DNA from 3 places in the Citrobacter sp. LST-B2 genome. Region 3 is predicted to be linked to each of the others. Evidence: predicted binding sites of a transcription regulator. Region 3 holds the regulator's gene; each other region holds the start of a gene.

The links. Region 3 encodes CRP, which controls carbon source genes, mostly activating them, when cyclic AMP is high. Its sites were predicted from a motif close to ATGTGANNNNNNTCACAT; they were not measured.
Region 1: the regulator CRP is predicted to act here: its motif matches at 4,680-4,697, upstream of azuC (stress response protein AzuC).
Region 2: the regulator CRP is predicted to act here: its motif matches at 5,576-5,593, upstream of uxuA (mannonate dehydratase).

What each region holds. Positions count from the first base shown of each region.
Region 1 covers NZ_CP192598.1:2,901,364-2,911,425, forward strand. The annotation lists gene araG (arabinose ABC transporter ATP-binding protein AraG) at 1-1,038, opposite strand, end outside; gene araF (arabinose ABC transporter substrate-binding protein AraF) at 1,124-2,113, opposite strand; gene ACQ0PY_RS13935 (DJ-1/PfpI family protein) at 2,432-2,989, opposite strand; gene ACQ0PY_RS13940 (non-heme ferritin-like protein) at 3,509-4,012, shown strand; gene ACQ0PY_RS13945 (DUF2766 family protein) at 4,139-4,390, opposite strand; gene azuC (stress response protein AzuC) at 4,511-4,597, opposite strand; gene ACQ0PY_RS13955 (hypothetical protein) at 4,811-5,041, shown strand; gene ACQ0PY_RS13960 (RpiB/LacA/LacB family sugar-phosphate isomerase) at 5,089-5,727, opposite strand; gene ACQ0PY_RS13965 (YecR-like family lipoprotein) at 5,987-6,322, shown strand; gene ftnA (non-heme ferritin) at 6,505-7,002, shown strand; gene ACQ0PY_RS13975 (YecH family metal-binding protein) at 7,037-7,276, opposite strand; gene tyrP (tyrosine transporter TyrP) at 7,468-8,679, shown strand; gene ACQ0PY_RS13985 (YecA/YgfB family protein) at 8,707-9,372, opposite strand; gene ACQ0PY_RS13990 (hypothetical protein) at 9,483-9,947, opposite strand; gene ACQ0PY_RS13995 (winged helix-turn-helix domain-containing protein) at 9,944-10,062, opposite strand, start outside.
Region 2 covers NZ_CP192598.1:3,202,581-3,212,642, forward strand. The annotation lists gene fruK (1-phosphofructokinase) at 1-574, opposite strand, end outside; gene fruB (fused PTS fructose transporter subunit IIA/HPr protein) at 574-1,704, opposite strand; gene setB (sugar efflux transporter SetB) at 2,074-3,255, shown strand; gene ACQ0PY_RS15530 (YkgJ family cysteine cluster protein) at 3,252-3,506, opposite strand; gene yeiP (elongation factor P-like protein YeiP) at 3,657-4,229, shown strand; gene uxuA (mannonate dehydratase) at 4,289-5,479, opposite strand; gene ACQ0PY_RS15545 (mannitol dehydrogenase family protein) at 5,685-7,151, shown strand; gene ACQ0PY_RS15550 (CobW family GTP-binding protein) at 7,268-8,254, shown strand; gene ACQ0PY_RS15555 (phosphatase PAP2 family protein) at 8,293-9,006, shown strand; gene mepS (bifunctional murein DD-endopeptidase/murein LD-carboxypeptidase) at 9,420-9,989, shown strand.
Region 3 covers NZ_CP192598.1:433,114-443,175, forward strand. The annotation lists gene ACQ0PY_RS01980 (YccS/YhfK family putative transporter) at 1-1,098, opposite strand, end outside; gene crp (cAMP-activated global transcriptional regulator CRP) at 1,150-1,782, opposite strand; gene ACQ0PY_RS01990 (OsmC family protein) at 2,090-2,494, shown strand; gene ACQ0PY_RS01995 (phosphoribulokinase) at 2,594-3,463, opposite strand; gene ACQ0PY_RS02000 (YheU family protein) at 3,518-3,736, opposite strand; gene ACQ0PY_RS02005 (hydrolase) at 3,739-4,755, opposite strand; gene ACQ0PY_RS02010 (ABC transporter ATP-binding protein) at 4,761-6,662, opposite strand; gene kefG (glutathione-regulated potassium-efflux system ancillary protein KefG) at 6,799-7,350, shown strand; gene kefB (glutathione-regulated potassium-efflux system protein KefB) at 7,350-9,155, shown strand; gene ACQ0PY_RS02025 (YheV family putative zinc ribbon protein) at 9,165-9,365, shown strand; gene slyD (peptidylprolyl isomerase) at 9,460-10,056, shown strand.

The DNA of each region.
Region 1 (10,062 bases), 2.5 Mb from region 3:
GATGATCCCCTCCGCTTTCCGGTCTTCCGGGCACAGCATCATGCCTGCCGCGATAGCATTCGCCGGCTTGCGGATATCAATCGGTTTTTCGTCGATGTACACCTGCCCTTCGCTGATACGGGTGCCGCCAAATAAGCCTTTCATTAACTCACTGCGGCCCGCGCCTACCAGCCCAAACAGCCCAACGATTTCGCCGCTGCGTACCGTAAGGCTGATGGGTGTGCGTACGCCCTGCGCTTTTACGGCATGCAAGCGCAGGCGTTCTGCGCCATAGGGACGTGGCTGCCAGCCGTAAATATCGCCCAGATCGCGCCCAACCATCGCCTGCACCAGCGCATCGTGGTTGACCTGCTGCATGTCGGTAAAGGTTTTCACGTAACGGCCATCTTTAAACACGGTAATCGCATCACTGAGCGCGAAAATCTCTTCCATGCGGTGCGAAACATACAGAATGACGCGCCCTTCTTTACGCAGTTCGCGGATCACCCGGAACAGGTTTTCGATCTCCCTTGCAGAGAGCGAACTGGTCGGTTCATCGAAGGCAATAATCTTGGCGTTGCGCGCCAGTGCTTTGGCAATTTCCACCATCTGCCACTGGCCGATGGAGAGATATTTCAGAGGGGTCGCAGGATCGATATCCATCCCCAGATGTTTAAGTTGTAAACCCGCTTCATAATTAAGCAGAGTGCGGTTCACAATGCCGCCTTTGTGTGGCAGTTGCCCGAGATAGATATTCTCGGCAACGGTCATCTCCGGCACGAGATGTAATTCCTGGTAAATAATGGCAACGCCGGCATTCAGCGCGGCGGTGGTATCCGCGAAGCTCATTTCCTGCTCGCGAATCGCCAAAGAGCCCGTGGTTGGCGCATAGTTACCGCTGAGAATTTTTAAAAGCGTTGATTTCCCGGCGCCATTTTCACCCATCAGCGCATGCACCTGACCGGCGTAACAGTCAAAACTGATATCCGTAAGCGCTTTAACGCCGGGGAAGGTTTTACCAATGCCGCGAAATGAGAGATACGGGGTAGACTGTTGCATAACGTCTCCGTGAGTCAGTATCGTTCTAACCGGTTGCCGGATGGCGACATGAGCGATGCCATCCAGCTTTTCATTTGCTGTCGTCTTACTTACCGCCTAACCCTTTTTTCGCCAGCTCTTCTTTGAAGTTGTCACGGGTGATCAGCACCACGTCAGTCACTTCGGTGAATGCCGGAGGTTCTGCGCCTTTAGTCACCCAGTTGTAGAGCATTTCGCTGGATTTATAACCGTGAACGTCCGGGCTTGGCAGCAGTGAGCCGTAGAAGCCGGTCGCCTGCCCTTTCGACAGTTCGCTCACTGCGTCAACGCCATTGATACCAATGCCGATCACGTCCGCCGCCTTAAAGCCCTGGCCTTCAGTGGCGCGCACGCCGCCGAGTACCGTGTTATCGTTCATGCCGACAATCAACCAGTGTTTAACTTCAGGGTGCTGAACCAGCATGGAGTTGGCGGCATCAAATGCGCCGGGGATATCGTTAGATTTGGTAGGAACCTGGTAGATCTGTTTTTCCGGGAAACCGGCGGCTTTCAGCGCTTCCATCGAGCCGCCGGTACGACGACGTGCGGTATCCAGTTCGTTGGCCGTAATCGCCATAACCGCGGTGTCTTTGACGTCCCAACCCCGTTTCTGCATCTCTTTATACAGTTCCTGGCCCTGACGTTCGCCGATTTTGGTTGCCGCCATCATCACCAACGGGACGGTATCCATCGGTTTGCCTTTGGCATTGACGAACTGATCGTCCACGGCGATCACTTTCATGTCGTAGCCGCGCGCCTTCGCGACAATAGCGGAACCCAGTTTTGGATCCGGGGTACAAATAACAAATCCCTTCGCCCCGCTCGCCGCCAGGCTATCAATCGCATTCAGCGTCTTCTCGCCGTCCGGCACCGCAATTTTAATCACTTCAAAGCCCAAATCTTTCCCGGCTTTATCGGCAAATTTCCACTCCGTCTGGAACCAGGGTTCTTCCGGTTGTTTCACCAGAAAACCCAGTTTCATCGATTCTGCCATAGCGGATTGTGACATAACGGCAGCCAGACCGATGGCTGCCAGCGCTTTAGTGAATTTGTGCATGGTTAACTCCAGCTTTAGCGTCATTTTATGTAGGGTAATATTCAACGACTTTATGTAATTCAGACGAAAAACAAGGCATTACCAAAAGAACTCAAGATAAGTGCCAGTGCTGGAATAGTTGTAGCGGGAAATTGATTCTCCATAGGAGAGCGGCATCACACCGCAGAATTACAGTAATTGCGTACATAAATTCAGCGGAAAATGACATAAGAAATGGGGTAATTGTCAGACAAATAAAAAGTAGCGTAGCACATTAATCCATAAGGTCAGCTCACAAATCCTTGTACCCGAATCCCCCTGTATTCGGGTACGAACGAATTACCACGGATAATAGATATGTTCAGCATGTTCACGAACGGGTTGTTCATTGCCTAACAAACGGGCTGACAGCGTCAGGGCAAAATCAAAAATATGGCCTAATCCTTTACCACTCAGGAGATGCCCATCCTCCACAACCGGCGCATCAACATAAACGCCATCAGTCACCGTTTTATAGAGATCGCCTGAGCAGACATAACGACGCCCCTTCAGTAAGCCGTTGCCGCCTAATACACGAGCGGCCGCTGAACAAATGGGACAAATTAATTTTCCGGCGGCATCATGGCGCGAGACAAACTCAATAACCTGTGGATTCGCCGCCAGGTTTACGCTCCCTTGTGGGCCGCCCGGCAGCACCACCGCGTCATACAGGCGCTCCTGCTGCCCCGCCAGCGTGTAATCGGTGACCATTGGGACATTGTGGTAGCTCACGACGGCGCGAGATTCCGCGCAGGCCAGGGTATCGACGTCAATATTCAGACGACGCAAGATATCAATAGTAACGATCGCTTCCGCTTCCTCGAAACCCGATGCCAGCAAGACGGCCACTCTTTTCATTCACCTTTCCTCATTTATTACAGGCTGATAACACCGAAAATGACGAATTAATCATTCGGTTATAATTGAACAAGATGTCGCCGCCCTGATTTTTAGTAAGAGACAAACTGGCATTATTTCTGCCAGAATGGTTTCACAGGATTATTATCGCGGCAGGGACGGTAAAGATTATCAATATTCTGATATTACCACGCTAAACTATCCACTTTTGTGACTTAAAACATCACTTCAAAATTATAAAACCATTCAAGATTCAACAAAATCAATCAGATATATAATTTCACATTATGTTTACCAAATACGGGGTGATGTATTAACTTCAGTAATGTGTAAAAAATCATAAACAATGCCACTTAAGGATTTTCTTATTCCATTGATGCAGGTATGCTTATTTTCGATTCGCGATGGAATTGACTCTTCGATCACATAATGGACTGGCAGAATGGACGTATTCTGCTAACAGTAAGTTGTGCAGATTAGCGCTGCACATCCCTTCTATCAGGAAATAAGGATATTGATATGGCTGCAGTTGGAATGGTAAACAAACTCAATAATCAAATGAATCTTGAGTTTTATGCTTCCAATCTCTACCTCCATCTGAGTGAGTGGTGTTCTGAACACCGTCTGATGGGTACTGCGACTTTCTTACGTACTCAAGCCCAGAGTAACGTCACCCAAATGATGCGCGTCTTTAACTTCATGAAAAATGCCGGGGCGAATCCGGTCGTTAAGGCCATTGATGTACCAGGCGAAGACTTACATTCGCTGGAAGAACTGTTTCAGAAAACAATGGAAGATTATGAGCAACGCGCCAGCACGCTTTCGCAGCTCACCAACGAAGCGGAAGCCCTGAACGATGCGCCTACCCTGAATTTTCTCCACGCTCTGGAAAAAGAACAGCAGCAAGATGGGCTGTTGTTACAAACAATTCTTGAGGAAGTGCGTAGCGCCAAACGCGCGGGACTGTGCCCGGAGCAGACCGATCAGCACGTGCTCAACGTCGTCAATTATCAACAGCATTAATTGACCACGCTATTGGCCTGCATTTCACTCCCCGGCAGGCCAATTCGCAAAGCCTTTTCAGCCTGATGCCTCCACTTTGGGAGGCATTGCAAAAAGTATTTCTATAATATAAAACAACGGCTTATTTTAGTGCGCTTCGCCCTGCGGCGTGAATTTCAGTTCAATCAGTGCGATCGCTTTCTGGATAGCGCGCCGCGTGACGGGATCGGCAGCTGCGGGATGCGTTGAAAAATCAATGTTTTTCAGCTGGCTGGTCATTTTTTCGCGAACTTCAACGGGAGCAATCACGTCGAGAACATCGAGAATTTGTTTGATGACGAGCTGGCAGGCGACAACGTCAGAGACCAGTTCCTGATCGGCATTCAGCGGTTGGGACATAGCAGGCGTTCCTGTTAGTGATGAAAGACCGTCATAGTACCGATTCAGAGGCCGAAACGATAGCCACACCTGACGCCGCGGACGACGGGTATAAAAAAACCTGCCGAAGCAGGTTTTTTATCAGCGGAACATATCGCCCGGCGGTACGTCTTTAAACGTTTTGCAATAATTTTCAAACATGCTTTTCAGGATTTTGCGCAGTTTCATGCCATGACTCCAACTATTTTGTTATGCAGGTGTTATCGTCTATGCGCATATAGTATGACCGTCATCACAAAAATCAACTGCTTTGTGATTTGCATCACGTTTTATACTTAACATATTCTTTGCATTTACGACTCTTTCACCGATAAATCAATTACCTACAGCAATATCAGTTCTGGTGAATTTTTATCGTTTTTTTTGAATGGCAAGTGCACGGTGCAAGAAGCTCGAACCACAGAAAGCAAACGAGGTATCTCTTCTGCCACCCAGATCACCTTCAGCACGCCTGTCTGGCTTATTTTGCTGGTGCTGTACCTCGGGATTCAGTTTAGCGGCATCAGCTTTCGTCTGGTTTTTGTGGTCATCGCGCTTATCTGCCTGACTGGCATGGTGGAGACGTTACGACTGGTGAAAGAGGCGGGCAGCGCGGTGTCTGCCAGGAAGTAAAGTGGAAAGCCGGATGCGCATTACGCCCTCCGGCTTGTCAGCAAAAATTAGCCGAGGATTTCGCGAACGAACGCTTCAATCTCTTTGCTCTGGCCATTTTCAAAGAAGCATTGCTGGAAACGCTGCCCAGAAACTGCCGTCTTCATCAGTTCCGGATCGATTGCACGCAGCGTATCAAGATAGTTGTCTTTAACGACCGCCGCTTTGACCTGGTTAAGGATCCCGGCGTTACGCACCTGCGGTTCTTTACGCTCTGGCGGGTAACCTTCGCCATTGCGCCCCGTAAAGGCTTTCTCGAAGATAAAGCGCACGTTCAGTTCCGCTCCCCAGCCAAACCCTTTCGCAAACGGCAGAGACAGCGCATTACCGTTGTTAATCTGCGCGAACAGGAAGGCATCCGCCGGATCAATGCAGTAGCCACACACCACGCCCGGATGAATATTCAGTGACATCAACGCGCCCTGGCCTGTACCACAGCCGGTCACCACAAAATCAACCGCTTTTGAATTCAGCAGAATGCTCGCCATGATGCCAAGATGGATATAGGTCAGGTGGTGGTCATTCTCGTCGCTCATCCCGACGTTGAATACCGGAAAACCCTTTTCATCCGCCACCGCTTTGAGCTCGCGGTGAATGATGGCGTTTTTACCCGCCTGGCTGTTTTCCATCATCAGTGCAATTTTCATTCTGTCTTCTCCTGAATGCGATGCGGGAAGTCCCGCCTTGAGTCATCACGATACCGCACAGTACTACTTAGCAAACATACTTTCAAATTTTATGAAAGATGGTTTTAAAAATGATGGATAATTTCACATTTTCTTCAGGTGACCGCAAAATGACCGTCGTCGTGTGAATTAGTCGTTGCTGATCTATAAGTTATTCAGGCCATTGAAACGCTGATGTGTGAATTAGGATAGCGTATCACCGAACATTCAGAGCGATACCATGAAGACTCTTTTTATTGCCCTCTCACTGATACTCCTGACGGGATGCGCGATCAACAGACAGGCACAGGTGAGTGATGCCAGCGCGACAACCGGCGTTGTGCGATTGAGTTACGATCAGGCGATGCTGCAAAACGCCTATACCGACGACTATATCGCCCAGGGCACCGCCACACGCGCGTGTCAGCAACTAGGCTATGCCAGCGCCCTGCCATTCGGTCAACCCGTCAGCACCTGCAGTGTTTATGCAGGCTCCCTGTGTATGAACACGAAAATTACACTCTCCTGGCAATGTCAGGGCATCGCCATATCGCAAGCAGCACCTCATTATTATTAATTTACGGGCCAGTATTAACTGGCCTGATTTATCCCGCGCTAATTATTTTATAGCGCAAATGCGTTTTATTCCCATTCGTATTTTTAATAATTAAATTTATTATTTTACCTTTTGCAAATATTTAAATAACAAATTATAGTGACGCCACATCAACATATTTATGAATTTTGTGGAGCGAAGTCATGCTGAAAACAGAAATGATCGACAAACTGAATGAGCAAATGAACCTGGAATTATATTCCTCCCTGCTCTATCAGCAGATGAGCGCCTGGTGTAGCTACCACAGCTTTGAAGGTGCCGCCGCGTTCCTGCGTCGCCACGCGCAGGAAGAGATGACGCACATGCAGCGTCTGTTTGACTATCTGACCGATACCGGCAGCCTGCCGCGCATTAATACCGTCTCATCGCCTTTTGCTGAATATGCATCGCTGGATGAGTTATTCCGTGTGACTTACGAACACGAACAGTTGATCACCCAGAAAATTAACGAGCTGGCGCATGCCGCAATGACCAGTCAGGATTATCCGACCTTTAATTTCCTGCAATGGTATGTTGCCGAACAGCATGAAGAAGAGAAATTGTTTAAATCGGTGATTGATAAATTAACGCTGGCAGGAAAAAGCGGCGAAGGTTTGTATTTTATCGATAAAGAGCTGTCGACGCTCGATACCGCAAATTAATCATAAAACGGTGAGGAAATTCCTCACCGTTTTCTTAATGACGGCATATCTTGCTTTCGTGCGTAGAGAAACCGTCATCCTGAGCGATAAATTTCCCTTTCGCCGCCAGAAACGCCACCAGCTCTCCCGCCGTCATGCCCGACGCTGAGCAAGTATGAAAACGCGCCGCTTCGCCAAACCGCGCCTTAATCGCAGCTTCGAGGCTAGCCGTAGAATAGTTCTCGCCTGACTCAATCATCATATTCAACACTTCGTGACCGTGAACAGAATCCATCATTCCTCCTCAATAAAGTGCGTAGCCTACGGCGAAACGGCATCCGCTGCTTTGCGCCAACGCAGGTTGCGCTCATTTAGGGTGTAAATATTCTTATACAGTCGATGTAACGGTCATTTGACGAAAATAGCGTTTTGCCTTACCCTGCGCCGCAGATCTAACCGTTGTTTTTCTCTGGGACAGTGTAAAGCGTGAAGAATAGAACTCTGGGAAGTGTTTTCATCGTGGCAGGCACCACGATTGGCGCAGGGATGCTGGCGATGCCTTTGGCGGCCGCCGGGGTCGGTTTTGGCGTCACTTTAGCGTTATTGATTGGGTTGTGGGCATTGATGTGCTACACCGCGCTGTTGCTGCTTGAAGTGTATCAGCACGTCCCGGCTGACACCGGTTTAGGGACGCTGGCTAAGCGCTATCTGGGACGCTATGGTCAGTGGATAACCGGCTTCAGTATGATGTTCCTGATGTATGCGCTGACCGCTGCCTATATCAGCGGCGCGGGTGAGTTACTCGCCTCCAGTATCAGCGACTGGACCGGAAGCGAAATGTCCCCCACCGCTGGCGTATTACTGTTCACCTTTGTTGCCGGTGGCGTCGTCTGCGTGGGCACCTCGCTGGTCGATTTGTTTAACCGCTTTCTCTTTAGCGCCAAGATTATTTTTCTGGTCGTGATGCTGGCGCTGCTGATGCCGCACATTCATAAAGTCAATCTTCTGACCCTGCCGCTTGAGCAGGGGCTGGCGCTTTCGGCTATCCCGGTCATTTTCACCTCTTTCGGCTTTCACGGCAGCGTCCCCAGCATCGTGAGTTACATGGAAGGCAACATCCGCAAACTGCGGTGGGTATTTATTATCGGCAGCGCGATTCCGTTAGTGGCCTACATTTTCTGGCAACTGGCGACGCTCGGTAGCATCAACTCCACAACGTTTATGGGACTGCTGGCAAATCATGCCGGGTTGAATGGTTTGTTGCAGGCGTTACGGGAGGTCGTTGCCTCGCCGCACGTTGAGCTGGCGGTGCACCTTTTTGCTGACTTAGCGCTGGCAACCTCTTTCCTCGGCGTCGCACTGGGGCTGTTCGATTATCTGGCCGATCTGTTTCAGCGCCGCAATACAGCCGCTGGCCGGTTGCAAACGGGTGCAATCACCTTTCTGCCACCGCTGGCTTTCGCCCTCTTCTATCCACGTGGTTTTGTGATGGCGCTGGGCTACGCCGGCGTCGCGCTGGCAGTGCTGGCGCTGATCATCCCTTCACTGCTGGCATGGCAGAGTCGTAAACAGAATCCGCAGGCGGGCTATCGCGTACTGGGCGGACGCCCCGCGCTGGCACTGGTGTTTACCTGTGGCATTGTGGTGATCGGCGTACAATTTCTGATTGCCGCCGGACTGCTGCCCGAAGTGGGATAAAGAAAAGGGGCGTCAGCCCCTTTCTTTTCAGTGCAGACAGCACTGCTTGTATTTTTTACCGCTTCCACACGGGCATGGATCGTTGCGGCCGACTTTCACTTCCGCTTTCACTGGCACCTGCACTGGCGTTTCCTGCGGGTGCGCCATCCAGTATGCATGGAGATCCAACGCTGCCAGGCGGATCGCCTCAACGCTTTCTTCAAACGCTTCCGGGGTGAGTTTCTCAACCACCTCGAAATTCTCTTCTGTACCGTGCAACGCAATGGCGTCAAGAGCGGGTTTCAGTGTATCCGGTAGCGCGGACCAGTCGGAAAGCGCAACGCCGCGCATGTAGCCGAAGCACCACTCTTCCACAATGGTAATCTCGCGCCCTTCAATTTCGCGCAGACCAAACAGCGGTTCAAACTGTTCCGGGAAATCATTCAACCGGTCAGCGGTGTCCGCCATATGCTGGAAAGCGAGATTCATAAAACGCGTCATCTCTTTTTCAGAGGACCAGCGCGGCACATATTGCGCCCCACCCCATACGGCAACCAGCCACTGCTCTGGCTCAATTTCACGTGGTGAACTGAGTACAGCCGTCAGCAGTCCATCCAGTTCTGCCACGTCAAGAATGGCATGTTCGGTGTTGTACTTGGTCAGCACATCATCCAGCCACTCCAGTTCACTTTCGTTCAACGGTCCCGTTTTCATCATACTTGTCCTCGGTAAACACTCTCGCCAGCGGCTATCTTACATGGCGAACGAGGAAACGGATACTGATTGCCGCGTGGGACACCTCACATGGGCATCCATTCTCCTCATCATTTCTTTCTGCAAAACAGATACGGCACATTGGCGTTTGAAAAGACATACGCAGATTGATACTCATCCACGGTCAGGGTCAATTCACCACCTTTCTTCAAAAAGAATGGAGATAATATCTTTTCGAGTTTTTCATCCGTCACGGTATCGGAAAAGGTTTTGACAATGCGTACTGTATGTAAAATCCGCGTTCTGAACTGCTGGGTATAGTTAAAATAGACCAGCCGATTGACATTAATCTTTGTCTCGCCATCCACTTTACCCGTAATGACGGCCAGCCCTTCTCGCTTGTGCATCTGATAGGAAACCACGCCAACGAAACGGGCATCACCAACATTCCAGTCAGCATCACCAATACAATCCAGGTATGACGGTTTGAATAGCAGATATAACAGGTAAACACCGGAAATCACCGATGTGCTGAACAACCAAATCAGGAGTAATACAACCGTATTTTTACTCATTGGAGTAAATTCCAGAAAAAATGAGATGAACAAAATGCCTCAGTGTCAGATCGAACATCTTTGTTGCACACAAAAGCCACAGCACGTCCGGTGTTGGCGTAGTCAGAGAGAAAGA
Region 2 (10,062 bases), 2.3 Mb from region 3:
CCAGTTCACGGCGGTTCGGTTTCACCAGCCACGGCGCGGCTTTTAGTCCTGCAACCAGGGCTTCACGACTACTATCAAAGATAATGCATGGACACTGACTGCGCAGACGCGTCATCCAGTCGGTGAAGGCTTCCGGACTCACGCCGGATGGCAGACTGCCGCTGACGCACACCATGTCGAACTGACCCAACCAGCTCAGGGAATCATTAACAAAACGCTCCCAGTCGGCAGGCGTGACCTCAAAACCGGAGAAGTTGAAGTCGGTGACTTCACCGTCTTTTTCCGTCAGCTTGACGTTGATGCGGGTACGCCCCTGCACCACCTGAAAACGGTTAGCAATTCCCAGTTCGCTGAACAACTGCTGAAAACCGTCCTGGTTATCTTTGCCGAGGAAACCGCCGACCGTCACGTCGATCCCGAGATCCTTCAGCACTTTGGCGACGTTGATCCCTTTCCCCGCCGCGTGCAGACCGGTCGTTTTTACCAGGTTAACTTCACCGCGCTCAATTTCAGGACAGAACCCCACCAGATCGTAGGCCGGGTTTAGCGTGATGGTCGCAACACGTCTGCTCATTACGCGCCCTCCCCAAGACCGGCAGCGATGGCATCGCCAATCGCTTTCAGCGCCTGTTCAGCATCAGCCCCCTGCGCCGTAAAGCGCAGGCGATGTCCTTTCTTCACGCCCAGCGCCACCACTTTCATCAGACTACGTCCATTTGCCGGTTTGCCGGTTCCATCAAGGTTTGCCACGGTAATTTCACTGTTGAATTGTTTAATCGTATTGACCAGCATGGTCCCTGGACGGGCATGCAGGCCGTGCTCATTGCGGACCACAAACTCGGCGTTCAGCACATCATCAGTCAGAGCGTCATCGCTGGTCAGCAGTGCCAGGACAGTCGCCGCGTCGGCGTTCAGCAGACGGTCAGCTTTCGTCTCCAGCAGCAGATCGCCCAGACGCTTCAGCACGGCGACGGGCTGGTCGTCAGCCATGGCAACGGTCACTAGCAGCGCCGCTTTTTCGCCCTGTACGTCAAAAGCATTTACCGCACGACTTACCGCCACGGCGCTGCGCAGGTTGCCTTCAGCACTGTCGCTGAGCCAGATCCCCTGACCCAGGTTCATCGGCTGTTCGTTAATCACTTTCGCGACAAACGCCGCATCTACGACGCCAGCCTCTTTCAAACGTGCCGCATTCAGCGCCTGCAACGTCACTAAATCGGTCGCGACGACATCCAGCATCAGCGTGTCGTTGTCGAGCTTCAGCTGCTCACTCTGCTTTTCGCCCATCAACAACGCACGCAGTTCTTCAGCCGTGGTCGCTGACTTAAGCTGTTCAGCTACGGAGTCATCGCTCAGCACGTGCGTCAGCTGACGCAGCAGACCAAGGTGCTCATCGGAGCTGGCGGCAATGCCAATCGCCACATATGCCACCTGACCGTCACCCCAGGTTACGCCCTGTGGGAACTGAAAAACCTGAACGCCGGTTTTCAGCACCTGATCGCGGGTGTCGGTTGTGCCATGCGGAATCGCAATCCCGTTGCCGAGAAAAGTGGACGTCTGCTGCTCGCGAGCAAGCATGCCGTCTACGTAGCCGTCCGCAACGTTGCCAGCCTGCACTAACGCAGCGGCAACCTGACGGATGGCTTCCTGTTTGTCTCCGGCCTGCTCGCCCGGATGAATGTCCTGAACGGATAACTGAAACATGGTTCTCCTCTCCTGCTGAATTGAAACGATTCAGCTTACATGAGAAAAAAGACGCTATACGGTTCCCTCAACTGAAACTCGACAGCGCTGAAACGTTTCAAGAAGTCTTGCGCTTTCTGCTTCAGCACGCAAGTAAAGTTGCATTTTTGATCGCAAAATTTAGAAGCAATGCACATTTTTGCCTCACTGGCGGTAGGTTGCTGAAGTCAATACAGCGTCATTTCACTTAAGGTTCAGCAGCGTCAGCTAACAGCATTGTCAGAGTGAAATGCCATTTTGATTTTTCGTGGCGATTTTGATTTAGTCATCTGTTTATTTCTCACTAAGCGGCGTAAACTCCGCGTCTCGTCACACTACTGATATCCAAACATGCACAATACCCCCGCTGCCGCCTCGCCAAAAACGTTTGACCTGACGTCTACGGCTTTCCTTATTGTCGCCTTTCTCACCGGTATCGCCGGTGCGCTACAGACCCCCACGCTAAGCCTTTTTCTGACTGATGAAGTCCATGCGCGCCCAGCAATGGTCGGCTTCTTTTTTACCGGCAGTGCGGTGATCGGCATCCTGGTGAGCCAGTTTCTGGCGGGACGTTCAGATAAAAAAGGCGATCGCAAAAAGCTGATCGTCTTCTGCTGTGCGCTGGGCATGCTGGCGTGCGTGTTATTTGCCTGGAATCGTAACTACTTTATTTTGCTGTTTGTTGGGGTGTTTCTCAGCAGTTTTGGTTCGACCGCCAACCCGCAAATGTTTGCCCTGGCCCGCGAACATGCTGACCGCACAGGCCGTGAAGCGGTGATGTTCAGCTCCATATTGCGCGCCCAGGTTTCCCTCGCGTGGGTGATCGGCCCGCCGCTGGCTTACGCGCTGGCAATGGGCTTCAGCTTTACGGTGATGTACCTCAGTGCCGCGGTGGCGTTTGTAGTTTGCGGGGCAATGGTATGGTTTTTCTTACCATCCATGCGCAAAGAGACCGCACTGGCGATCGGTACGCTGGAAGCGCCGCGTCGTAACCGTCGCGATACCCTGCTGCTGTTTGCCATTTGTACCTTAATGTGGGGTACCAACAGCCTGTATATTATTAATATGCCGCTGTTTATTATTAATGAGCTGCATCTGCCGGAGAAACTGGCGGGTGTGATGATGGGGACAGCGGCCGGTCTGGAAATCCCGACCATGTTGATTGCTGGCTACTTCGCAAAACGTCTGGGTAAACGTCTGCTAATGTGCATTGCGGTCGCTGCCGGTTTTTGCTTTTACGCAGGAATGCTGGTCGCGCACTCCCCTGTTGTGCTGCTGGGTTTACAATTGCTGAACGCCATCTATATCGGTATTCTCGGCGGCATCGGTATGCTCTATTTTCAGGATCTGATGCCTGGTCAGGCAGGGTCCGCCACCACGCTCTACACCAATACCATCCGCGTCGGCTGGATTATCGCCGGATCGCTGGCGGGCATTGCCGCTGAAATCTGGAACTACCATGCCGTTTTCTGGTTTGCGCTGGTGATGATTGTCGCCACCATGGCTTGCCTGTCGCGCATTAAGGATGTTTAGGGCGCGGTCAGCGCTTCAAGATCAATAAGCCAGGTCATCGCCTCGTCGCGGTTCGTTAAGCACATTTCCTGGGACGGTTTGAGGCTGCGACAGACGTTGGGGCGGAGGCTGGAGCCAAAGATACGGCACAGGTTGTCATCTGAGAGCTGGACGCACCTGACGTTTGCGGGCTTTCCCTGCGGCATGCCGGGGATGGGGCTGGAAATAGAAGGGGCAATACAACACGCCCCACAATCCGGACGGCATTCCATAATCTGACTCTCTTTATTGTGACCACCGGACAGGCGCGCACAGTACCACCTTTTTTGCACCAGCTAAAGGTGAATTCCACTTGCCTGAATGACCCGGCGCGAGTAGTTTGACGCGATAATTTAGCTAATCTCTATAACAGGATCTTTTCGATGCCAAGAGCGAACGAAATCAAAAAAGGTATGGTACTGAATTACAACGGCAAACTGCTGATTGTGAAAGATATCGATATTCAGTCCCCGACAGCCCGTGGCGCGGCAACGCTGTACAAAATGCGGTTCTCCGATGTCCGCACAGGTCTGAAAGTGGAAGAGCGTTTCAAGGGCGATGACATTGTCGATACCGTGACCCTGAGCCGCCGTGGCGTCGACTTCTCCTATATCGATGGCAACGAATACGTGTTCATGGATAAAGAAGACTACACGCCTTATACCTTCACCAAAGATCAGATCGAAGAAGAGCTGCTGTTTATCCCGGAAGGTGGAATGCCGGATATGCAGGTGCTGACCTGGGACGGTCAACTGCTGGCGCTCGAACTGCCGCAGACGGTGGATCTGGAAATCGTGGAAACCGCTCCAGGCATCAAAGGCGCTTCCGCCAGTGCGCGTAACAAACCCGCGACGCTGAGCACCGGTCTGGTTATTCAGGTGCCAGAATACCTGAGCGCCGGTGAGAAAATCCGCATTCATATCGAAGAGCGCCGCTATATGGGCCGTGCGGATTAATTTTTGAATGGATGTAAAAAAGGACAGCCTGAGCTGTCCTTTTTTTGTCGTTTGCTGTTTTACAGCAGGTCGCGGAACTGGGTCATTTTCAGCGCCAGTTCTACACCGCGCACTTCCGCCAGCCCTTTCAGACGGCCAATCGCGGAATAACCCGGGTTGGTTTTCTTATGCAGATCGTCCAGCATTTGATGACCGTGATCGGGGCGCATCGGAATGGGACGCAAATCCCCCGCCTTCTTGCGGCGCTGCTCTTCGGTCAGAATCGCCGTCACCACCGCGACCATATTCACATCACCCTGCAAATGTGCGCCTTCATGGAAGGTTTTCGGGTTCGCTTCGCGGCACGTCGAGCGCAGATGGGTAAAGTGGATACGATCGCCAAAGGTTTCAATCATTTTCACCAGATCGTTATCCGCACGAACGCCGTAAGAGCCTGTGCACATGGTGAAACCATTGTAGATGCTGTCGACGGTCTCTTTCAGCCACTGCATATCTTCAATGGTGGAGACAATGCGTGGTAACCCGAGAATCGGACGCGGCGGATCGTCAGGATGCACTGCCAGACGCACGCCCACTTCTTCAGCCACCGGGACAATCGCACGCAGGAACACGGCCATATTGTCACGCAGATCGTCTTTGCTGATGCCGTCATACTCGGCCAGACGCGCGCGGAACTGATCGAGCGTATAACCCTCTTCCGCACCAGGCAGACCGGCAATGATATTACGGGTCAGTTTTTCGATATCCGCGTCGCTCATGGCATTGAAATAGGCCAACGCCTGACGCTGTTCTTCTTCGCTATAGTCCGCTTCCGCACCCGCACGCTTGAGGATATGCAACTCAAAAGCGGCGAAGGCTATTTGATCGAAACGCAGCGCTTTCGAACCGTCTGGCAATTCGTACTCAAGGTCGGTACGCGTCCAGTCCAGAATCGGCATAAAGTTATAGCAGACGGTGTCGATGCCGCAGGCTGCCAGATTACGGATGCTCTGCTGATAATTTGCGATCCATGTCTGATACTGACCGGAGCGGGTCTTGATCTCTTCATGAACCGGAATACTTTCGACCACCGACCAGGTTAACCCTTTTTCCGCCAGAATCGCCTGACGTTTTTTAATCTCATCGACCGGCCACACTTCACCGTTCGGAATGTGGTGCAATGCTGTCACAACACCCGTTGCACCAGCCTGACGCACATCATCAAGCGATACCGGATCGTTAGGCCCGTACCAACGCCAGGTTTGTTCCATTGCTTTACCTCACAAAGTTATTATACCAAATTAGCTTACCTGAATGACGACTACCATACAGGCTTCTACGAGGTGATCAATAAAAGGGACGTGATTGATTGATCCAGCTCACATTACCCGGATAAATCAGGCTTACCAATTTAATTTGTTGTCATATAACTTTACACTGGTGTTGTTAATTTATGGTTAATCAGGTGTGTAATAAATGACTACAATTGCCTCAGCAATATTGCCGGATGGCGTACAAACGCCACGCTATGACCGCCAGCAACTGAAAACCCGCATGGTGCATTTCGGTTTTGGTGCCTTTCATCGTGCGCATCAGGCATTACTGACCGATCGGGTGCTGAACGCCCAGGGCGGAGATTGGGGAATTTGTGAAATCAGCCTGTTCAGCGGCGACACGCTGATGCGTCAACTCCGCGAGCAGGATCATTTATACACCGTGCTGGAAAAAGGCGCAGACGGCAATCAGGCGATTATTGTCGGTGCCGTCAACGAATGTCTGAATGCGAAACTCGATTCGCTCGCCGCTATAATCGAAAAATTCTGCGAACCTCAGGTGGCGATTGTCTCACTGACCATCACCGAAAAAGGGTATTGCATCGATCCGGCTACTGGCGCGCTGGACCTGACAAATCCGCGCATTGTTCACGACCTGCAATCGCCTGATGAACCCCATTCAGCACCGGGTATTCTGGTGGAAGCACTGTCACGTCGGCAGGCACGCGGCCTGGCAGCTTTTTCTGTACTCTCCTGCGATAACATTCCTGATAACGGGCACGTCGTGAAGAACGCCGTGCTGGGGATGGCGGAAAAACGATCCCCCGCGCTGGCAGACTGGATCCGCGAGCACGTCAGCTTCCCCGCCACGATGGTCGACCGTATTGTTCCCGCCGCGACGGAAGAGTCGCTGGCGGAGATCACCCGCGAACTGGGCGTGACCGATCCTTGCGCCATCAGCTGTGAACCGTTCATTCAATGGGTGGTTGAAGACCACTTTGTCGCCGGTCGTCCCGCATGGGAAGCGGCTGGCGTGCAGATGGTCAGCGATGTGCGTCCCTGGGAAGAGATGAAATTACGGATGCTTAATGGCAGCCACTCGTTTCTCGCGTATCTCGGTTATCTTTCCGGATTCCAGCATATTAATGAGTGCATGCAGGACAGCGCGTTCCGCGAAGCCGCGTACCGACTGATGATGGACGAACAGGCGCCGACGCTCAGTATTACTGACGTGGATTTAACTGGCTACGCGCAAAGCCTGATTGAACGTTTTGCGAATCCGGCACTGAAGCATAAAACCTGGCAGATCGCGATGGACGGTAGTCAGAAACTGCCGCAGCGGATGCTGGCGGGCATTCGTCTCCATCTGGCACGCGAAAGCGCATGGCCACTCTTAGCGCTGGGCGTGGCGGGGTGGATGCGCTATGTCAGCGGCGTCGATGATGCCGGCGCGACCATCGACGTTCGCGATCCGCTGAGCGATAAAATCCGCGCAAGGGTCGCGGCCAGTACTGAGGACCAGCGTGTCACAGCCCTGCTCTCTTTACAGGAAGTTTTTGGTAACGACCTCCCGCACAATCCTGCGTTTGTCCAGGCAATAGAAGCCGCCTGGCAGCGTATCGCGCAACACGGTGCACATCAGGCGGTGATTGATACGTTAAAAAATTAACAATTTCTGCCATTAAGGTGAACGAAGGCCGTCTTCGTTCGCCCCGCCCTTCTCTTTTTCACTTTTTTTCGCCAGGATTAATAGAAACCGTTACGGTACATTATTCTGGAGCAGGCGTGACCAAAACTAACCTCATCACCGGTTTCCTCGGCAGCGGAAAAACCACTTCTATCCTCCATCTGTTAGCGCACAAAGACCCCGCCGAAAAATGGGCGGTACTGGTCAATGAGTTCGGTGAGGTCGGCATTGACGGCGCTCTGCTTGCTGATAGCGGCGCATTGCTCAAAGAGATCCCCGGCGGCTGTATGTGCTGCGTGAATGGCCTGCCCATGCAGGTTGGACTGAATACCCTGCTGCGTCAGGGAAAACCAGACCGCCTGCTGATCGAACCAACTGGACTGGGGCATCCGAAACAGATCCTCTCCCTCCTCACCGCACCGGTGTATGAACCCTGGATCGACCTGCGCGCTACGTTGTGCATTCTTGATCCTCGCGGATTGCTGGATGAAAAAAGCGTTACCAATGAGAACTTCCGCGATCAGTTAGCGGCAGCAGATATCATTGTGGCGAATAAAACCGATCGTGCGACTGCGGAAAGTGAACGTGCGCTGCAAACCTGGTGGCAACAGTTTGGCGGCAACCGTCAGTTAGTGCAGGCCACGCATGGTCAGATTGACAGACAGTTGCTCGATTTACCGCGTCTGAATCTGGCTGAATTGCCCACCAGCGCCGCGCATTCGCACAGCCATCCAGAACCGCGAGGATTGGCGGCGCTGAGCCTGCCAACTCAACAACGCTGGCGTCGTAGCCTGAACAGCGGTCAGGGGCATCAGGCCTGCGGCTGGATTTTTGATGCCGATACGGTCTTTGACACCATCGGACTGCTGGAATGGGCACGACTGGCGCCGGTTGGCCGGGTGAAGGGAGTCATGCGTATTCCGGAAGGCCTCGTGCGCATTAATCGCCAGGGCGAAGATCTGCACATTGAAACGCAGAATGTCGCGCCGCCGGACAGTCGTATTGAACTGATTTCCAGCACCGAGGCAGACTGGAATACGTTGCAGAGCGCATTGTTGAAGCTTCGTTTAGCTGAACACGCGTAAGGTTGCCTGCGATTTATTGAACAGCGAACACGTTAAATATGAAAATCCGGTTACCACTGATACTTCTGCTGAATGTTGCCGGTCTGGCGTTATTCATGAGCTGGTATATGCCCGTGAATCATGGATTCTGGTTCCCGGTTGACGCCGGCATTTTCCACTTCTTTAACCAGAAACTGGTAGAGAGCCAGGCCTTCCTGTGGCTGGTCGCCATCACCAATAATCGGGCGTTTGACGCCTGTTCCCTGCTGGCGATGGGTTGTCTGATGCTGAATTTCTGGCTGAAAGAGACGCCTGCAGGCCGCCGCCGTATTGTCATCATCGGTCTGGTGATGCTGCTTACCGCCGTGGTTCTGAACCAGGCAGGCCAGGCGCTGCTGCCTGTAAAACGCGCCAGTCCTACCCTCAGTTTTGCTAATATTTATCGCGTCAGCGAATTGCTGCATATTTCGACGAAGGATGCCTCCAAAGACAGTTTCCCTGGCGATCACGGGATGATGCTGCTTATTTTCGCCGCATTTATGTTGCGCTATTTCGGAAAAGCCGCAGGATTTATCGGCCTTATTATTGTTGTGGTTTTTGCTTTCCCACGTGTCATGATCGGCGCCCACTGGTTCACCGATATCGCCGTAGGATCATTAACCGTGGTTCTAATTGGCCTGCCCTGGTGTCTCCTGACCCCGTTAAGCGATCGCCTTATCGCGCTTTTCGACAATTATCTTCCCGGCAAAAACACACAAATCTTAAACAAATAACCCACAGTTATTAACATTATCAGGGTTTATTCTTACGCCCTGATGATGTGTTAAGATAAATTATTCATCTCATCGTCATTATTTTGTCATGACATTACCTTTTAGAATGAATGAGTTGCCTGTTTTTCCGCCATTTTGCGTTTAAATTGACCAATCCCGTTTATTCACTTTCTGTATCACATTTTCTTATTAAAATTCAGATAAAATCACTCGCCAAGCCTGAAACGATCGGGTAACCTCGAACTCGTTTTGCCTCGCTGGGTTATTATTCTCTTCGCGAATAAATTTGTGCGTTCTGCCACAGTTTTGCGCTTAAAGAATTGTCTCATTGTGCGCAGGTAATTAGTCTCGTCACGTTTGGCATTTTTTATAACGATATTTATCGTTAAGGACTTCAAGGGAAAACAAACAAAATGGTCAAATCTCAACCGATCTTGAGATATATCTTGCGCGGGATCCCCGCGATAGCAGTCGCGGTACTGCTTTCTGCATGTAGCACTACCACAAACACCGCAAAGAACACGCATTCTGAGACGCTTGGTGTGAATCAAGAAGCTTCCTCACTGCAAGCTTCTCAGGATGAATTTGAGAGTATGGTACGTAACCTCGATGTTAAATCGCGGATTATGGATCAGTACGCTGACTGGAAAGGCGTGCGCTATCGTCTCGGCGGCAACTCCAAAAAAGGTATTGATTGTTCCAGCTTTGTACAGCGTACATTCCGTGAACAGTTTGGTTTAGAACTCCCACGCTCCACCTACGAGCAACAGGAAACCGGTAAATCCGTTTCGCGCACTAATCTGCGTACTGGCGATCTGGTTCTGTTCCGCGCAGGTTCGACGGGCCGTCATGTTGGTATTTACATTGGCAACAACCAGTTTGTTCATGCCTCTACCAGCAGCGGTGTCATCATCTCCAGCATGAACGAGCCATACTGGAAGAAGCGCTATAACGAAGCGCGTCGGGTTCTGAGCCGCAGTTAATCGTTTGGTTGCTATCCCTTGGCGCCCCTGACGAGACAGACGAAAAGCATCGCTTCGGCGATGCTTTTTTTTT
Region 3 (10,062 bases):
GCTGCGGAGCGCCGGAGATTTCAGCGAGAGGTAGTTTTTCAACGCCGGCAGCAGCGGTAGCCGACGCTGCTTATCGGCCATCAGATCGCGGGCGTACAATGGTCGCTGGGTGCGCAGTACGCGGGCGATACGGCTGAAGTGCCAGTAACAGAACTGCCCGACGGGGTTATCCGGATGCTGATGAGCAATTTTTTCCAGCGCGCCAATCTGCTTTTGCATGGTGAACCGCGTCGGCAGCCGGTGATACAGAATGTCATCCGCCAGTACGCGCAGGCGAGCGGCGACCGTTTGCGCCGTCCAGCGTATCACCTGCTCCGCGTGACTGCGCTCGACCAGCTTTTGCACCTCTTCCGGTTGATGCAAACTGACGGAGATATGTTCCTGCAGATCCAGCGCTTCCTGAAAGGCGCGCAGCATCCGCTTATAGTCATTATTGTGATGCGCCGACAGCATGTGCATCTGCTGATAGCACTGGGTGATGAGGTCGACGGCCTTCTGCTGGCGCACCAGAAGCGGCGGCAGGGCTTTTTCCGGGTCGGTATGCTGGGTCAGCATGCTGTATTTCGCTTCGCAGTAATCCGCCAGTTCCCGGTACAGCAGGCTCAGCGACTCGCGCAGCGGCTGTTCGCGCCAGAGCCAGAACCAGAACCAGTTAAACAAGCCATACCACAGCGTGCCCAGCGCGTAGATCAGCAGCGGTTCCCAGACCGGCATATTTCCTGCCAGGCTCAGTGTGAAAATCGCCGCGATCAGCGAGGCCGGAAGCAAACGCGCGTGAAGGGAGCTCAATTCAGCGGTGACGCCGAGCGTGAGCGTCAGGCCGGTCAGGATCAGGGGTAACGGCACCGCTTGCGCCAGCAGTAGCTGCATGATCAGGCTACAGCCGGCAAACAGCGACGCACCGATAATCAGACGTTTGAAAAAGCGTTTGTGCGGAGTATCAAGCCCGGCAATGTTGCAGCAGGCGGGAACGAGAGAGAAGAGCAGGCCCAGATGTAACTGCCCGATGATCAGTCCGACGGCCACGGGCAAACAGAGCACCAGCGTTTGACGTAGTGCATAATTGATTTCTGGGTGATAAATCAGTCTGCGCCACATTGGCAAAACAAAAATGACGCGCTAGCGGGTAGCGCGTCATTTCCGATGAGATTAACGAGTGCCGTAAACGACGATCGTTTTACCGTGAGCGGAGATCAGGTTCTGATCTTCCAGCATCTTCAGAATACGACCAACGGTTTCGCGAGAGCAGCCAACGATCTGGCCAATCTCCTGGCGAGTGATTTTGATCTGCATGCCGTCCGGGTGAGTCATCGCATCAGGTTGTTTCGCCAGATTCAGCAGAGTCTGGGCGATACGACCGGTCACGTCGAGGAAGGCCAGGTTACCGACTTTCTCTGAAGTGACTTGCAGACGGCGAGCCATTTGGGAAGAGAGGCGCATCAGAATATCCGGGTTCACCTGGATCAACTGACGGAATTTCTTGTAAGAAATTTCAGCCACTTCACACGCTGTTTTCGCCCGAACCCATGCGCTACGTTCCTGGCCTTCTTCAAACAGGCCCAGTTCGCCAATAAAATCACCCTGATTCAGATAAGAAAGGATCATTTCTTTGCCTTCCTCATCCTTAATCAACACTGCCACTGAGCCCTTAACGATGTAGTACAACGTTTCTGCTTTTTCACCCTGGTGAATCAGCGTGCTCTTGGACGGGTACTTATGAATGTGGCAATGAGACAAGAACCATTCAAGTGTCGGGTCTGTTTGCGGTTTGCCAAGCACCATGCGCGATTATCCTCTGTTATAAGCTGTCTCCAGAGCCAAAAAATGCCGCTGTCTCTGGGGTTGCAAAAATGTGCTTCCCGCGTCCTGGGAAGAGGCTGTCAAAAACTCACTGCAGCCTTTAATGTGAAGTCCTCTGCATACATGCAGTACATCAATGTATTACTGTAGCATCCTGACTGTTTTAGCATAGCTTTAGCCGTGTGTCTCCTGGTGTCTCGCTTCAGCATGACGGAGGTCGCCTTCCGTTGCGAGAAATGTTATGTACGCGTAATCTGTCAGGAAAATTGACGCACTGGAGTTAAAAAATATGCAAGCGCGTGTTAAATGGGTTGAGGGGTTAACCTTCCTTGGTGAGTCGGCTTCCGGACACCAGATTTTGATGGACGGTAACTCTGGTGATAAAGCGCCGAGCCCGATGGAAATGGTGTTGATGGCAGCGGGCGGTTGCAGCGCCATTGACGTGGTTTCTATCCTGCAAAAAGGCCGTCAGGATGTGACGAACTGCGAAGTGAAACTGACGTCAGAACGTCGCGAAGAGGCGCCACGCCTGTTCACCCACATCAATCTGCACTTTATTGTCACCGGTAACGATCTGAAAGATGCCGCCGTTTCGCGTGCGGTCGACCTGTCAGCGGAGAAGTACTGCTCTGTGGCGCTGATGCTGGGAAAAGCGGTCAACATTACCCATTCATATGAAGTGATTGCGGCGTAATTTTTCCTGTCGCCGGATGGCGGCTAGCGCCTGGTCCGGCCTACAGATCCCTGATTTGTAGGCTCGATAAGCGTAGCGCCATCGCGCACTTCCCATCGTTTATTCGATCTTCTTGCCTTCCATCAGTCGCTGCACCAGCGGCAACATGATGAGTTCCATTGCCAGCCCCATTTTGCCGCCGGGTACCACCAATGTATTGATGTGGGAAATGAATGACCCCTGCAGCATCGCCAGCAACCAGGGGAAATCGATTCCTTCCAGATTACGGAAATGAATCACGACAAAGCTCTCATCCAGTGACGGAATGCCTTTGGCCGCGAATGGGTTCGAGGTGTCGACGGTGGGAACGCGCTGGAAGTTAATGTGGGTGCGGGAGAACTGCGGCGTGATGTAGTTGATATAGTCGTCCATCGAACGCACCACCGAATCCATCACCGCCTCACGAGAATGGCCTCGTTCGCTGGTGTCGCGGATAAGCTTCTGGATCCACTCCAGGTTAACGATGGGGACCACGCCGACCAGGAGATCAACATGTCTTGCGACCTCATGCTGGGGCGTGACGACGCCGCCGTGCAGGCCTTCATAGAACAATACGTCAGTGGGTTCCGGCAGGGGTTGCCACGGGGTAAACGTCCCCGGTACCTGATTCCATGGCACGGCTTCATCATAGGTATGCAGATATTTACGCGACTGGCCTTTGCCCGTCTGACCGTACTCGATAAACGTCTGCTCCAGTAGACCGAAGTCATTGGCGTCGGGGCCAAAATAGCTGATGTGGCGTCCGGCGTCGCGTGCTTTGCGGATCGCCATATCCATTTCCGGACGGGTATAGCGGTGAAAACTGTCGCCTTCCACCTCGGCTGCGCGCAGGTTGAGCTGCGCAAAAATTTTACGGAACGCGAGGCTGGTGGTGGTGGTCCCCGCGCCGCTGGATCCTGTTACCGCAATCACCGGATGTTTGGCAGACATGTTAACTCCATCAATAAATTGATTTTTTATTATAGTCGGCCGATAGCGTGCGGGTTATTCGCGAAATTGCTTGCGCGGCATGATATTGACGGTTTCGTGCAACTCAGACCACACCAGCACCGCTTCGCCACACTGTAACTGGCGTTTGACGTCGGCGACTTTTTGTTCAAGGGTACGTTCATGTTCACCATAATCGGTACCTTCGCGCAACACAAAGCTTTCGATCAGATTGTCCAGCGTCTCGGGGGAAAGGTCCTGCCAGGGGATTTGCATGATTAGACCTCCAGATACGGTGTCAGCCAGTCAGGGATGCGCGATTCCAGCCACATTTCTGGCCGACGTAGCGTCCCGCCAATAAATCCAACGTGCCCGCCATGTTCGGTTAACTGATATTCCACCTGCGGCGGTAAATCTTCTGCTTTGGGGATCACATGATGATCCATAAACGGGTCGTCTTTCGCGTGAATGATCAGCGTCGGAATGGCGATGTCGCTGAGCAAGGGCATGGCACTGCACTGACGATAGTAGTCGATAGCATCGGCGAAGCCGTGAATTTTGGCAGTGATCAGATCGTCAAACTCACGGATCCGGCGCAGGGACTTCAACTGCGCCAGGCTCACCGGCAGCGAGCCTGGATAAGCCGCCAGCTTGCGCGATGCGTTAGCTTTCAGCAGGTTGAGCAGATAGCGCTGATAAATACGGGAAAAGCCTTTATCCATATGATAGCTGCATGCTTCCAGTACAAAGGGAGCCGAGACAATGACCGCCGCATCAAGCGGGATGTTTTTCCCTTCTTTAGCCAGCAGGCATGCCAACATATTTCCGCCGAGCGAATAGCCTACGGCGGCCGTCGGCGCGTGGCCAAATTCCCGCTGCAACCAGCCTAAGAACCAGGTTCCGTCTTCGGTTTCACCGGAGTGATAAATACGGTTCAGGCGATTCGGTTCGCCGCTGCAACCGCGAAAGTGCATCACCACGCCAAGCCAGCCACGATTCTTTGCCGCTTCAATCAGGCCATGTGCGTACGGACTGTTCAGGCTGCCTTCCAGACCATGAAAGACCACCAGGCGCGGCTTGTGCTTCGCCTGATGCGGATCTTCACTCCATGCCAGATCGACAAAGTCGCCGTCGGGCAATTCCAGACGCTGCCAGTGGGCGTCGAAATTCACCTTTCGGCGGATCAAACGCGGCAACATGGTCTGTAGATGGCAGTTACTGATACCGCGCATCGGGCGAAATTCGTCACTGCTGCCATTTGGCATCTCTGGGTCGTGAAGGATTACGTGTGTCATCACCGTTACTCGCTCAGCATCTGCTCAAGCTGTTCCTGGGCGTCCAGCCAGGCCAGTTCGCACGCTTCCAGCCCGGCTTTGGCGCTGGCCTGCTGTTGCAGACATTCCGTCAGCTCGGCTTTGCGGCTCTGGTCGTAAAGTTCGCTGTCACCCAGCTTCTCTTCTGCCTGCGCCAGCTGTGCGTTCAGCTTCTCCATCTCTTTTTCCAGACGGGCGATCTCTTTACGCAGCGGCTGGGTTTGCGTCCGCAGTTCAGCTTCCCGACGCTTCTGATCTTTACGCGCTTGCGCGCTGTTGATGTTCTCTTTTGGCGTCTCGTCGGACTGGCCTTCCTGCTTCTGCACATCGCTCAGCCACTGCTGATAATCTTCCAGATCGCCATCGAACGGCTCGACCTTGCGGTCATGCACCAGATACAGATCGTCGGTTGTGGAGCGCAGCAAATGGCGGTCGTGCGATACGACCACCAGCGCGCCTTCAAATTCAATCAGCGCTTCGGTTAATGCCTGGCGCATGTCGAGATCAAGGTGGTTAGTCGGTTCATCGAGCAGCAACAGGTTCGGACGCTGCCAGACGATCAGCGCCAGCACCAGTCGCGCTTTTTCACCGCCGGAGAAACGACGCGTCTCTTCGCTGACTTTATCGCCCTGAAAGCCGAAGCCACCCAGGTAATCGCGTAGTTTCTGTTCCAGTTCTTGTGGCGCCAGTCGCACCAGATGCTGCAACGGCGACTCATCCGCGCGCAAATACTCAAGTTGATGCTGGGCGAAATACCCGAGCTTAATGCCTTTTGCCAGGCCAATTTCACCGCTCACCGGCGCGAGTTCGCCCGCCAACAGTTTAATGAGCGTGGATTTACCCGCACCGTTACGTCCCAGCAAACCAATACGCGATCCTGGCACCAGGTTCAGTTTGATTGAATCCAGAATGATGCGTTCGCCGTAACCGGCGCTCACTTTCTCCATCTTCAAGAGCGGATTCGGCAGGCTTTCCGGCGCGCGGAAGCTGAAATGGAACGGGTTATCGACATGCGCCGGGGCAATCAGCTCCATGCGTTCCAGCATCTTAATACGGCTCTGTGCCTGTTTTGCTTTCGTGGCTTTGGCGCGGAAGCGATCGATATAGCTTTGCAGATGCGCCACGCGCTCCTGCTGGCTTTCATGCATCGCCTGTTGCTGGGCCAGACGCGTGGCACGCTGAATTTCAAACGCGCTGTAGTTGCCGGTGTACTCGAACATCGTTTGCTGTTCGATATGAATGATTTTATCCACAACCGGATCGAGGAAATCACGGTCGTGAGAGATCAGAATCAGAGTGCCCTGATAGCTCTTTAGCCATTTTTCCAGCCAGATAACCGCATCCAGATCGAGGTGGTTGGTTGGTTCATCGAGCAGGAGGAGATCGGAGCGACAAATCAGCGCCTGAGCCAGGTTGAGACGCATACGCCAGCCGCCGGAAAAGTCGCTGACTGGACGTTCCAGTTGTTCATTAGAGAAACCGAGACCATGCAACAGGCTGGCTGCACGGGAGCGTACGGTCCAGGCGTCGATGGCATCCAGCTTGCCGTGGACGGTGGCAATGGCGTGTCCGTCGTTACGTTCGTTAGCGTCATGCAACTGGGCTTCCAGTTGACGATATTCGCGGTCACCGTCAATAACATATTCCAGCGCGGGCTGGGGCAGAGCTGGTGTTTCCTGATTCACCCACGCCAGCTGCCAGCTACCGGGAAAGCTAAAACCGCCGGCATCTGCGCTGATTTCATTTTTCAGCAATGCCAGCAGGGTAGATTTCCCGCAGCCGTTCTTACCCACCAGGCCCACTTTCTGGCCCGGATTGATGGTGGCAGTGGCATTGTCCAGTAAGACGCGCACGCCGCGACGAATTTGTAACGAGGAGAAAACAATCATAAGGCGCCGTATGTTCAGACTATGTTAATTTATCATTATGATAATGTAAGGTGTGGGCCATTTTCCGCACCGGGCCGCAATGGTAGCCCAAAACGACGACGATACACAAAAACAGAAATAAACCGGGAGGGGGATGATGTCTCAGCCAGCAAAGGTCTTGCTGCTGTATGCCCATCCGGAATCTCAGGACTCGGTGGCTAACCGGGTACTGCTTAAGCCGGCCACGCAGCTCAGCAACGTTACGGTGCACGATCTCTACGCGCACTATCCTGATTTTTTTATCGATATCCCGCATGAGCAGGCGCTACTGCGTGAGCATGACGTGATCGTGTTTCAGCATCCGCTGTACACCTATAGCTGTCCGGCGTTGCTGAAAGAGTGGCTGGACCGCGTATTGAGCCGTGGCTTTGCCAGCGGCCCCGGGGGAAATCAGTTAGCGGGAAAGTACTGGCGGAGCGTGATAACAACCGGGGAACCGGAGAGCGCCTATCGCTATGACGCGCTGAATCGCTATCCGATGAGCGATGTACTACGGCCATTCGAACTGACGGCAGGGATGTGCCGGATGCACTGGTTGAGTCCCATTATTATCTACTGGGCCAGACGACAAAGCGCGCAGGAGCTGGAAAGCCATGCAAAAGCGTATGGCGACTGGCTTGCTCATCCCGTTCCTGTGGGAGGCCGCTGATGGAAGGTTCCGATTTAATGCTGGCAGGAGTGCTGTTTCTCTTCGCGGCGGTGGCTGCGGTGCCTTTGGCATCGCGGCTGGGGATTGGCGCGGTATTGGGCTATTTGCTTGCGGGGATTGCTATTGGTCCGTGGGGGCTGGGGTTCATCAGCGACGTAGATGAGATTCTCCACTTCTCTGAACTCGGCGTCGTGTTTCTGATGTTTATTATTGGGCTGGAGCTGAACCCGTCGAAGCTCTGGCAGCTTCGGCGTTCTATCTTTGGCGTGGGTGCGGCGCAGGTTCTGCTGAGTGCGGCGCTGTTGGCCGGACTGCTAATGTTGACCGATTTCTCGTGGCCTGCGGCGGTCGTCGGCGGGATAGGCCTGGCAATGTCTTCCACTGCGATGGCACTACAACTGATGCGCGAAAAAGGGATGAATCGCAGCGAATCCGGGCAGTTGGGCTTTTCGGTTTTGCTGTTCCAGGATCTGGCGGTGATCCCGGCGCTCGCGCTGGTACCGCTGTTAGCCGGTTCGGCCGATGAAGACTTTGACTGGATGAAGATCGGTATGAAGGTGCTGGCGTTTGCTGGCATGCTGATTGGTGGACGCTATCTGCTGCGTCCGGTGTTCCGGTTTATTGCCGCCTCCGGCGTGCGTGAAGTGTTTACCGCCGCCACGCTGCTGCTGGTGCTGGGATCGGCATTGTTTATGGATGCGCTGGGGCTGTCGATGGCGCTCGGCACGTTTATCGCCGGGGTGCTGTTAGCGGAAAGCGAATATCGGCATGAGCTGGAAACCGCGATCGATCCGTTTAAAGGACTGCTGCTGGGTCTCTTCTTTATTTCTGTCGGGATGTCACTCAATCTGGGCGTGCTGTATACCCATCTGCTGTGGGTTGTGGCAAGCGTGGGGGTGCTGGTGGCGGTCAAAACGTTGGTGCTTTATCTGCTGGCGCGACTGTACGGCCTGCGCGGTTCTGAAAGAATGCAGTTTGCGGGCGTGTTGAGCCAGGGCGGAGAGTTCGCTTTTGTGCTGTTCTCAACCGCGTCGTCGCAGCGGTTGTTTCAGGGCGATCAGATGGCGCTTTTGCTGGTGACCGTCACGTTGTCGATGATGACCACGCCGATGCTGATGAAGCTTATCGATAAATGGCTATCCCGCCAGCTTAACGGCCCGGATGAAGAAGATGAAATGCCGTGGGTTGAGGATGATAAGCCGCAGGTCATCGTAGTGGGCTTTGGTCGTTTTGGTCAGGTTATCGGCCGTTTGCTGATGGCGAATAAAATGCGCATTACCGTGCTGGAGCGGGACATCAGCGCGGTGAACCTGATGCGTAAATATGGCTATAAGGTCTATTACGGCGATGCGACGCAGGTGGATCTGCTACGTTCCGCGGGCGCAGAGGCGGCGGAATCTATCGTCATTACCTGTAATGAACCGGAAGATACGATGAAGCTGGTGGCGATCTGTCAGCAGCATTTCCCGCATTTGCATATTCTTGCGCGAGCGCGCGGACGTGTTGAAGCGCATGAGTTATTACAGGCAGGGGTATCACAGTTTTCCCGTGAGACCTTTTCCAGTGCGCTGGAACTGGGACGCAAAACGCTGGTGTCGTTGGGGATGCATCCCCATCAGGCGCAGCGGGCGCAACTGCATTTCCGCCGGCTGGATATGCGGATGCTGAGGGAGCTCATCCCAATGCATGCTGATACGGTACAAATCTCTCGCGCCAGAGAAGCCAGACGCGAGCTGGAGGAGATTTTCCAGCGCGAGATGCAACAAGAACGACGCCAACTGGATGGCTGGGATGAATTCGAATAGAGGATAAGTATGGCAATCCGTAAACGTTTTATTGCAGGGGCGAAATGCCCTTCCTGCCAGGCGCAGGATTCTCTGGCGATGTGGCGCGAGAATAATATCGATATTGTTGAATGCGTTAAGTGCGGACATCAGATGCGGGAAGCGGATAAAGAAGTCCGCGATCACGTTCGCAAAGAAGAGCAAGTGATTGGGATCTTTCATCCAGACTAGCGATATGGCCCGAGATTTTTTAAGCTAAAGGGTACACAGGTGCAGATTTCCGCTACAATCTGCGCCAGCAATTTTCCCACGCTCAGGAGATATCATGAAAGTAGCAAAAGACCTGGTGGTCAGCCTGGCCTATCAGGTACGTACAGAAGACGGTGTGTTGGTTGATGAGTCTCCGGTGAGTGCGCCGCTGGACTACCTGCATGGTCACGGTTCCCTGATCTCTGGCCTGGAAACAGCGCTGGAAGGTCACGATGTTGGCGACAAATTCGATGTTGCGGTAGGCGCGAACGACGCTTACGGTCAGTATGATGAAAACCTGGTGCAGCGCGTTCCAAAAGACGTCTTCATGGGCGTTGATGAGCTGCAGGTTGGCATGCGTTTCCTGGCGGAAACTGACCAGGGCCCGGTACCGGTAGAAATTACCGAAGTGGAAGACGACCACGTTGTGGTTGACGGCAACCACATGCTGGCGGGTCAGAATCTGAAATTCAACGTTGAAGTTGTGGCGATCCGCGAAGCGACCGAAGAAGAACTGGCTCACGGCCACGTTCACGGTGCGCACGGTCACGACCATGACCACGATCACGACGGCTGCTGCGGCGGTCACGGCCATGATCACGGTCACGAGCACGGCGGCGAAGGCTGCTGCGGTGGCGGCGGTAAAGGCAACGGCGGCTGCGGTTGCCACTAATACCCG